One region of the Shewanella sp. SR43-8 genome, then DNA from elsewhere that is predicted to be linked to it. Evidence: predicted binding sites of a transcription regulator. Region 1 holds the regulator's gene; each other region holds the start of a gene.

Region 1 (2,284 bases):
TTCACCACCGGTTAATTCAAAACTTAACATAGCGCCAAAACCTTGTTGTTGTTTTGCGGCAATTTCGTGACCCGGATGGTCTTTTAGCCCTGGATAATACACCTTGGCAACCACATCACTGGCATTGAGTAATTCTACAATTTTTTGCGCATTACGTTGATGCTCACGAATGCGGACTGCCAGCGTTCTTAAGCCACGTAAGGTTAAATAGCTATCAAAAGCAGAACCGGTTAATCCAAGGGTGTTTGACCACCAATGTAATAATTCACCCACTTCAGCATCTTTAGCCACCACAGCGCCACCGACCACATCACTGTGACCATTAATGTATTTGGTGGTTGAGTGAATAACGATATCGGCCCCCAACAATAAAGGTTGTTGTAATATTGGCGACAAAAAAGTGTTATCAACCGTCACTAACGCGCCAACCTCATGGCAAGCGATACTGATCGCATTAATATCGACTACCCGCAGTAATGGATTTGATGGCGTTTCTAACCAGACCATTTTGGGATTTTGCGCTATCGCGTTGCCCAGCGCTTGCGCATCAGTTTGATCAACAACCAATAACTTAAATTGACCTTTTTTGGCCAGGTTAGTAAATAAACGGTAACTGCCACCATAACAATCGTGCGGCACAACCAATAAATCATCTGGGCCCAACAAACTGGTCACTAAGGTAATGGCCGCCATGCCGGTACATGTCACCACACCAGTTACACCTTGCTCAAGTTTTGCAATCGCCTCACCTAATATACAACGCGTCGGATTACCTGAACGGCTGTAGTCAAACTCGCGAGGATTAGTATGGCCATCAAATGAATAATTGGTCGATAAATAAATCGGCGGCACGATAGCACCATGTTGTGTGTCTGTTTCTATACCCTGGCGAACGGCCAAAGTGGCACTTTGATACTGAGTCATAATTGATTCCTAAAAAGTCACAAACACACAATAGATGTCTAGACGTCCAAATTTACCGAAGAGTTCTCCCCGAGTCAACCAAAATAGCCGTTTAGACGTCTAAACATCGAGAAATCTATTTGCATCGGGATTAAATAGTAGCAATAATTTGACTAGAGATTGTAACGGTTTAAAATCTGCAGCGTATTTATCGTTAAGGGTAAGTTAATGACTGAATGGAATGGCGAATATATCAGCCCATATGCCGAACACGGCAAAAAAAATGAACAAGTAAAAAAAATTACGGTTTCTATCCCTTTAAAAGTATTAAAAGTACTGACAGATGAGCGGACGCGTCGCCAGATAAATAATCTGCGCCATGCAACTAACAGTGAACTGTTATGCGAAGCATTTTTGCACGCGTACACAGGTCAACCATTACCTTATGACGGTGATTTATCAAAAGATCAGCCTGATAGCATTCCAAGTGAAGCGAAAAAGTTAATGGATGATATGGGTATCGAATGGGAAGAGCTCGAATAACCTACAGGTTAATGAATCCCTCACCGACTTTAAAACTGCCCATTGATACCAATCCTTATTGAAGTTTGCTCTTTTAGCGAAAATGATTAGCGTGGTATTCGAGGCAGTCTTTTAAAGGCAAAGTTGCTGTACGCCTAAAATAGATCCAATTTCAATGTGGATTGCTATAAGCAGTAATATTTTAAAGAGAAATTATGATGTCATTTATCGATCCAACCACTTTGATACTGGCATCAATTATTGTATTTTTTGGCGCGCTAACCCAAAGCTTAATTGGCTTTGGGTTAGCCGTTGTAGCAAGCCCACTACTGTATATTGTTAATCCTCAATTAGTTCCTGTTCCTATTATTGCCATGGGTTTTGCAATCTCTGCAATGACCTTGTTTAGAGAGCGCGGCCACCTGCAGTTTAATGGATTACAATATGCCTTACTGGGACGTGTTCCAGGAGGATTTTTAGGTGCAGGGTTATTACTGTTTGCACCACAAGCCATACTAGGCTTGGTGATTGCAGCAATCGTGTTTATTGCCGTTATCCTAAGCGTCTTTCGCTTTACCGCACCAATCAATCGCATCAGTTTATTTATCGCTGGGGTATTTTCGGGCATATTTGGCAATATCGCTGCGATCGGCGGCCCACCAATGGCCATTTTACTTGCCGGTCAAGATGCCAGTCAATTTAGGGCGGCGCTATCAGCCTTTTTTGTCTTTAGCTCATTAATCGCATTGGCTATTTTAGCCGTTGTCGGCTTAGTTGAAGTAAAACATTTATGGCTATCACTGCTATTACTCCCCTCAGTCATTGCTGGCTACCTTGTCTCTGGTCGATTAATTGGCCG
Region 2 (2,284 bases), 260 kb from region 1:
CGAGCGGCTGCAATTTCAGCATCACCTAATGGTGCACCATGACAATCATGGCTGCCCGATTTGTTCGGAGAACCAAAACCAATAATGGTTTTACAGCAAATCATCGATGGCTTATCGGTGACAGATTTAGCTTGTTCAATTGCTGCACGGATGGCATCAGGATTATGACCATCAACATCAGCAATAACATGCCAGCCATAGGCTTCAAAGCGCTTAGGCGTATCATCAGTGAACCAACCTTCAACATGACCATCGATAGAAATACCGTTGTCATCCCAAAATGCCACTAACTTACCTAGGCCTAATGTGCCGGCTAATGAACTGGCTTCGTGAGAAATACCTTCCATTAAACAGCCATCACCTAAGAAACAGTAGGTAAAATGATCAACAATATCGTGACCAGGACGGTTAAACTGAGCCGCTAAGGTTTTTTCGGCAATCGCCATACCAACAGCATTGCTCAAACCTGCGCCTAAAGGACCGGTGGTGGTTTCAACACCTGGAGTATAACCATACTCAGGATGACCAGGTGTTTTTGAATGTAATTGACGGAATTGCTTTAACTCTTCAATCGGCAACTCATAGCCTGATAAATGCAATAAAGAGTAGATAAGCATAGAGCCATGACCGTTTGACAGAACAAAACGATCGCGATCGACCCAGTTAGGATTAGTTGGATTGTGCTTTAGAAAATCATTCCATAGCACTTCGGCGATATCAGCCATACCCATTGGGGCACCTGGATGACCAGAATTGGCTTTTTGAACCGCATCCATACTTAAGGCGCGAATAGCGTTAGCGAGTACTTTACGAGATGACATGCTCTCTCCTGCTTGTTTGTAAGGTCTAGCGGGCAATTGTGAAGCCATATTTTCCCCTACAAGGCGATGTGACGCAAATTAAAATTTCTCTCATTACATTTTTAGTCAGTAATAAGCTCACTTTTACCTATTAAGGTCGTCTTGCCGCTGATGTTTATTGGGTAGATAACATGCAAAAAGCCCCGTAATGAACATCTACATACTGAGTAATTATTTATTGACAGTCAGCTTAGAAAACAGCGCTGGGTAAGTAAAACGTCAAATTGTCTCAACACTTAACACCTCATAATCATCCTCAATATTGTTCAATTAATGGCACTAAAGTGTTTAAAGCAGACCAACAAAAATGATTAAAACTTAATTTAATCAGCAGTTTAATTAACCCATTAGCTAAACACACTCATAGAGAGTAAAAAATATTCATGCACTACTGCACAATTATCTGCTTAAATTCGTATTAAGGGGTGTTATCAAATTAGATTTCGACTAAAATAGACGTCTAGACGTATATTCAAATGCAACCAACGAGATTTTCCTATTATGGCAAAGCACTTGTTTACCTCTGAGTCGGTCTCAGAAGGTCATCCAGATAAAATCGCCGATCAGATTTCTGATGCGGTATTAGACGCAATACTTGAGCAAGATCCAAAGGCTCGTGTTGCGTGCGAAACGTATGTTAAAACCGGTATGGTATTAGTGGGCGGTGAAGTCACCACTTCTGCTTGGGTAGACATTGAAGAAATTACCCGTAAAACCGTCCGCGAAATCGGTTACACCAATTCAGATATGGGTTTTGATGCTGATTCATGTGCGGTACTTAATGCCATAGGCAAACAGTCACCAGACATCAATCAAGGCGTTGACCGCTCAGATCCTGCTGAACAAGGCGCTGGCGATCAGGGCTTAATGTTTGGCTATGCCAGCAATGAAACCGACGTATTAATGCCTGCACCTATCACTTACGCTCATAAGCTAGTTAAGCGTCAGTCAGAAGTGCGTAAAGACGGCACTTTACCTTGGTTGCGTCCAGATGCAAAAAGCCAAGTAACCTTTGCATATGACGATGGCAAAATCATCGGTATCGATGCGATTGTATTGTCAACTCAACATCGTGAAGACGTAACACAAGCAGATTTGATTGAAGCCGTAATGGAAACCATCATCAAGCCTGTATTACCTGCACAATGGTTAAACAAAGACACTAAATACTTTATCAACCCTACTGGTCGCTTTGTTATTGGCGGACCTGTTGGTGATTGTGGTTTAACAGGACGTAAGATTATCGTTGATACTTACGGCGGAATGGCGCGCCATGGTGGCGGTGCATTCTCTGGTAAAGACCCATCGAAAGTAGACCGTAGCGCAGCTTATGCTGCACGTTATGTGGCTAAGAATATTGTTGCTGCAGGTCTTGCTGATCGCTGTGAGCTACAAGTGTCTTATGCTATTGGTGTTGCAGAGCC
Region 3 (2,284 bases), on a different contig from region 1:
CCAATACTTAATTGATCCATTTACAGTTGCGGGTACAGTTTGGGCTTATCCCAATTCCCAATACCTTGAAAGGCACTACTTTTTAAACTATCGTGTTGAAGATAATCATCTTAACGACATGATGTTAATACAATAAATATTAAGCTAGTCATTTTAACACCATGATATTGAGACTATAACGACGATGACAGTAACGCTATAACACGACTCTGGTTGTTCTCAAGTCTTAGGCCAATGTAAGGTAAAACTCACTTTAGCGGCTTTAGTATCCATCATTGGCGGTTGAAAACGATCAATATTATCAACATCGTCAGGCCAATACACATCGAGCACCATAATAGCAGCATAGGGGATCGCTAGGTTAGCGAATAATCCGCTACATTGGCCAGTATTGAGTACATATCCCACTAAACAGCGCATTACGCCACCATGAGTCACCACTAACGCATGGGGACAATCGTCACCATTAGGCTTTTGTTGAGCACTATCTGTCTGCGCAAAAGAGCTCCACAGAGCATCAACGACCGTCATTAAGCCAGCTTCCACTCGTGCGGCAAAATCGGTTACCGACTCAGCCTTGTCTGGTGTATTTTGTGCCAGCCAAGGGTTATCCCAATAAGCATCAAATTGTTGTGGGTTTTGCTGATAAATAGCATCAAATGATTGCCCATCCCAGACACCAAAATCAATTTCTTGTAGTGAAGATAAAGTGGTTAACGGTAACGATAGTTGCTGTGCTAAAGCTTGGCTAAATAACTGACAACGCAACAACGGCGAACTAAATACATGACTAATCGGATATTGCTGCTCGATAAAAGCTTGCTGCATTTGCGTCATACCAATATCGGTAAGCTTCACATCGGTGCGGCCGCGGAATATCCCTCCACCTTCACACTCACCATGGCGCATTAATATTATCTTGGCTCGCTTCATTGACATAAACCTCAGTTAGAGAGTCATAAACATTTATCAAACAGTGCCTTGCACTGCTAACACAGAGCAAATGCCCCCTCAATTTAATTAACTATTCTGATGTTAACTTACTTATCCAACTATCGAGTAAATCAAATTAAATCAAATTGCGCCTCATTGAGCTTAAATCAGCCTTGCTCTAGCGGTAAAAATTCGCGTACTATGGACGTCTATACGTTTATATGTCCAAAATACTATCTTAACAGGTCAGCATATAAAAGGTCATCATTATGAGCAATAGCTCTGATCTACAGTAGCAACCAAAAATTGCCTGTAGTAGCTGTAATAAACAATGATGTTATCGCCCTACTCTGGTAAAAATAAGGGTATGCTTATCTCAATTAAGGTATCAAGCAACATAGTGATAAAAAGGTAACTGTTATGGCGAAATCGACTTCTTACAGTCAAACACTTGAACAACTTAATGCATTGTTAGCGCAGCGTATTGTGATTTTAGATGGCGCCATGGGCACCATGATCCAAGACTATAAGTTGGAAGAAGAAGATTATCGTGGCGAGCGTTTTAAAGATTGGCATTGCGATGTTAAAGGCAACAATGACTTATTAGTACTCAGCCAAGCGCAAATTATTAAAGATATTCATACCCAGTACCTGTTAAACGGTGCCGACATTATTGAAACCAACACCTTTAATGCCACCACCATCGCCATGGCCGATTACGATATGCAGTCTCTGGCCGCCGAAATTAACCTAGCCGGAGCCCAAATTGCCCGCCAAGCAGCCGACGAAGTGGCTGCGCAAACAGGTTTGCCACGTTATGTTGCTGGCGTATTAGGCCCAACTAACCGCACCTGCTCTATCAGTCCAGACGTTAACGACCCTGGGTTTCGTAATGTCAGTTTCGACCAATTAGTCGACGCTTATGTCGAATCCACCAGCGCCTTAATTGAAGGCGGCGCCGATATCATTATGGTTGAAACCATTTTTGATACCTTAAACGCCAAAGCCGCCCTGTTCGCGATTGAAAAAGTATTCGATCAACTCGGCGATCGCCTACCTGTTATGATCTCAGGCACCATTACCGACGCCTCAGGCCGAACCTTAACAGGGCAAACCACAGAAGCCTTTTATAACTCTTTACGCCATATCAAGCCGTTATCGATTGGCCTTAACTGCGCCCTTGGTCCTAAAGAGCTGCGCCCGTACGTTGAAGAATTATCGCGTATTGCCGAGTGTTATGTTTCCGCCCACCCAAATGCTGGCTTACCCAACGAATTTGGTGGCTACGATGAAACCCCAGAAGAAATGGCCGAAGTCATTAATCAATGGGCTCAAGAAGGCATGCTCAACA

The links. Region 1 encodes MetJ, which represses methionine synthesis genes. Its sites were predicted from a motif close to TAGACGTCTAGACGTCTA; they were not measured.
Region 2: metK (methionine adenosyltransferase) is a predicted target of MetJ. The motif match lies at 1,314-1,331, and genes of this name have one in related genera.
Region 3: metH (methionine synthase) is a predicted target of MetJ. The motif match lies at 1,136-1,153, and genes of this name have one in related genera.

Annotation. Positions count from the first base shown of each region.
Region 1 covers NZ_JACJDX010000003.1:297,251-299,534, forward strand. The annotation lists gene metB (cystathionine gamma-synthase) at 1-924, opposite strand, end outside; gene metJ (met regulon transcriptional regulator MetJ) at 1,132-1,446, shown strand; gene H5114_RS05545 (sulfite exporter TauE/SafE family protein) at 1,641-2,284, shown strand, end outside.
Region 2 covers NZ_JACJDX010000003.1:34,069-36,352, forward strand. The annotation lists gene tkt (transketolase) at 1-821, opposite strand, end outside; gene metK (methionine adenosyltransferase) at 1,362-2,284, shown strand, end outside.
Region 3 covers NZ_JACJDX010000005.1:293,748-296,031, reverse strand. The annotation lists cobalamin riboswitch at 1-98, opposite strand, end outside; gene H5114_RS08660 (histidine phosphatase family protein) at 220-933, opposite strand; gene metH (methionine synthase) at 1,354-2,284, shown strand, end outside.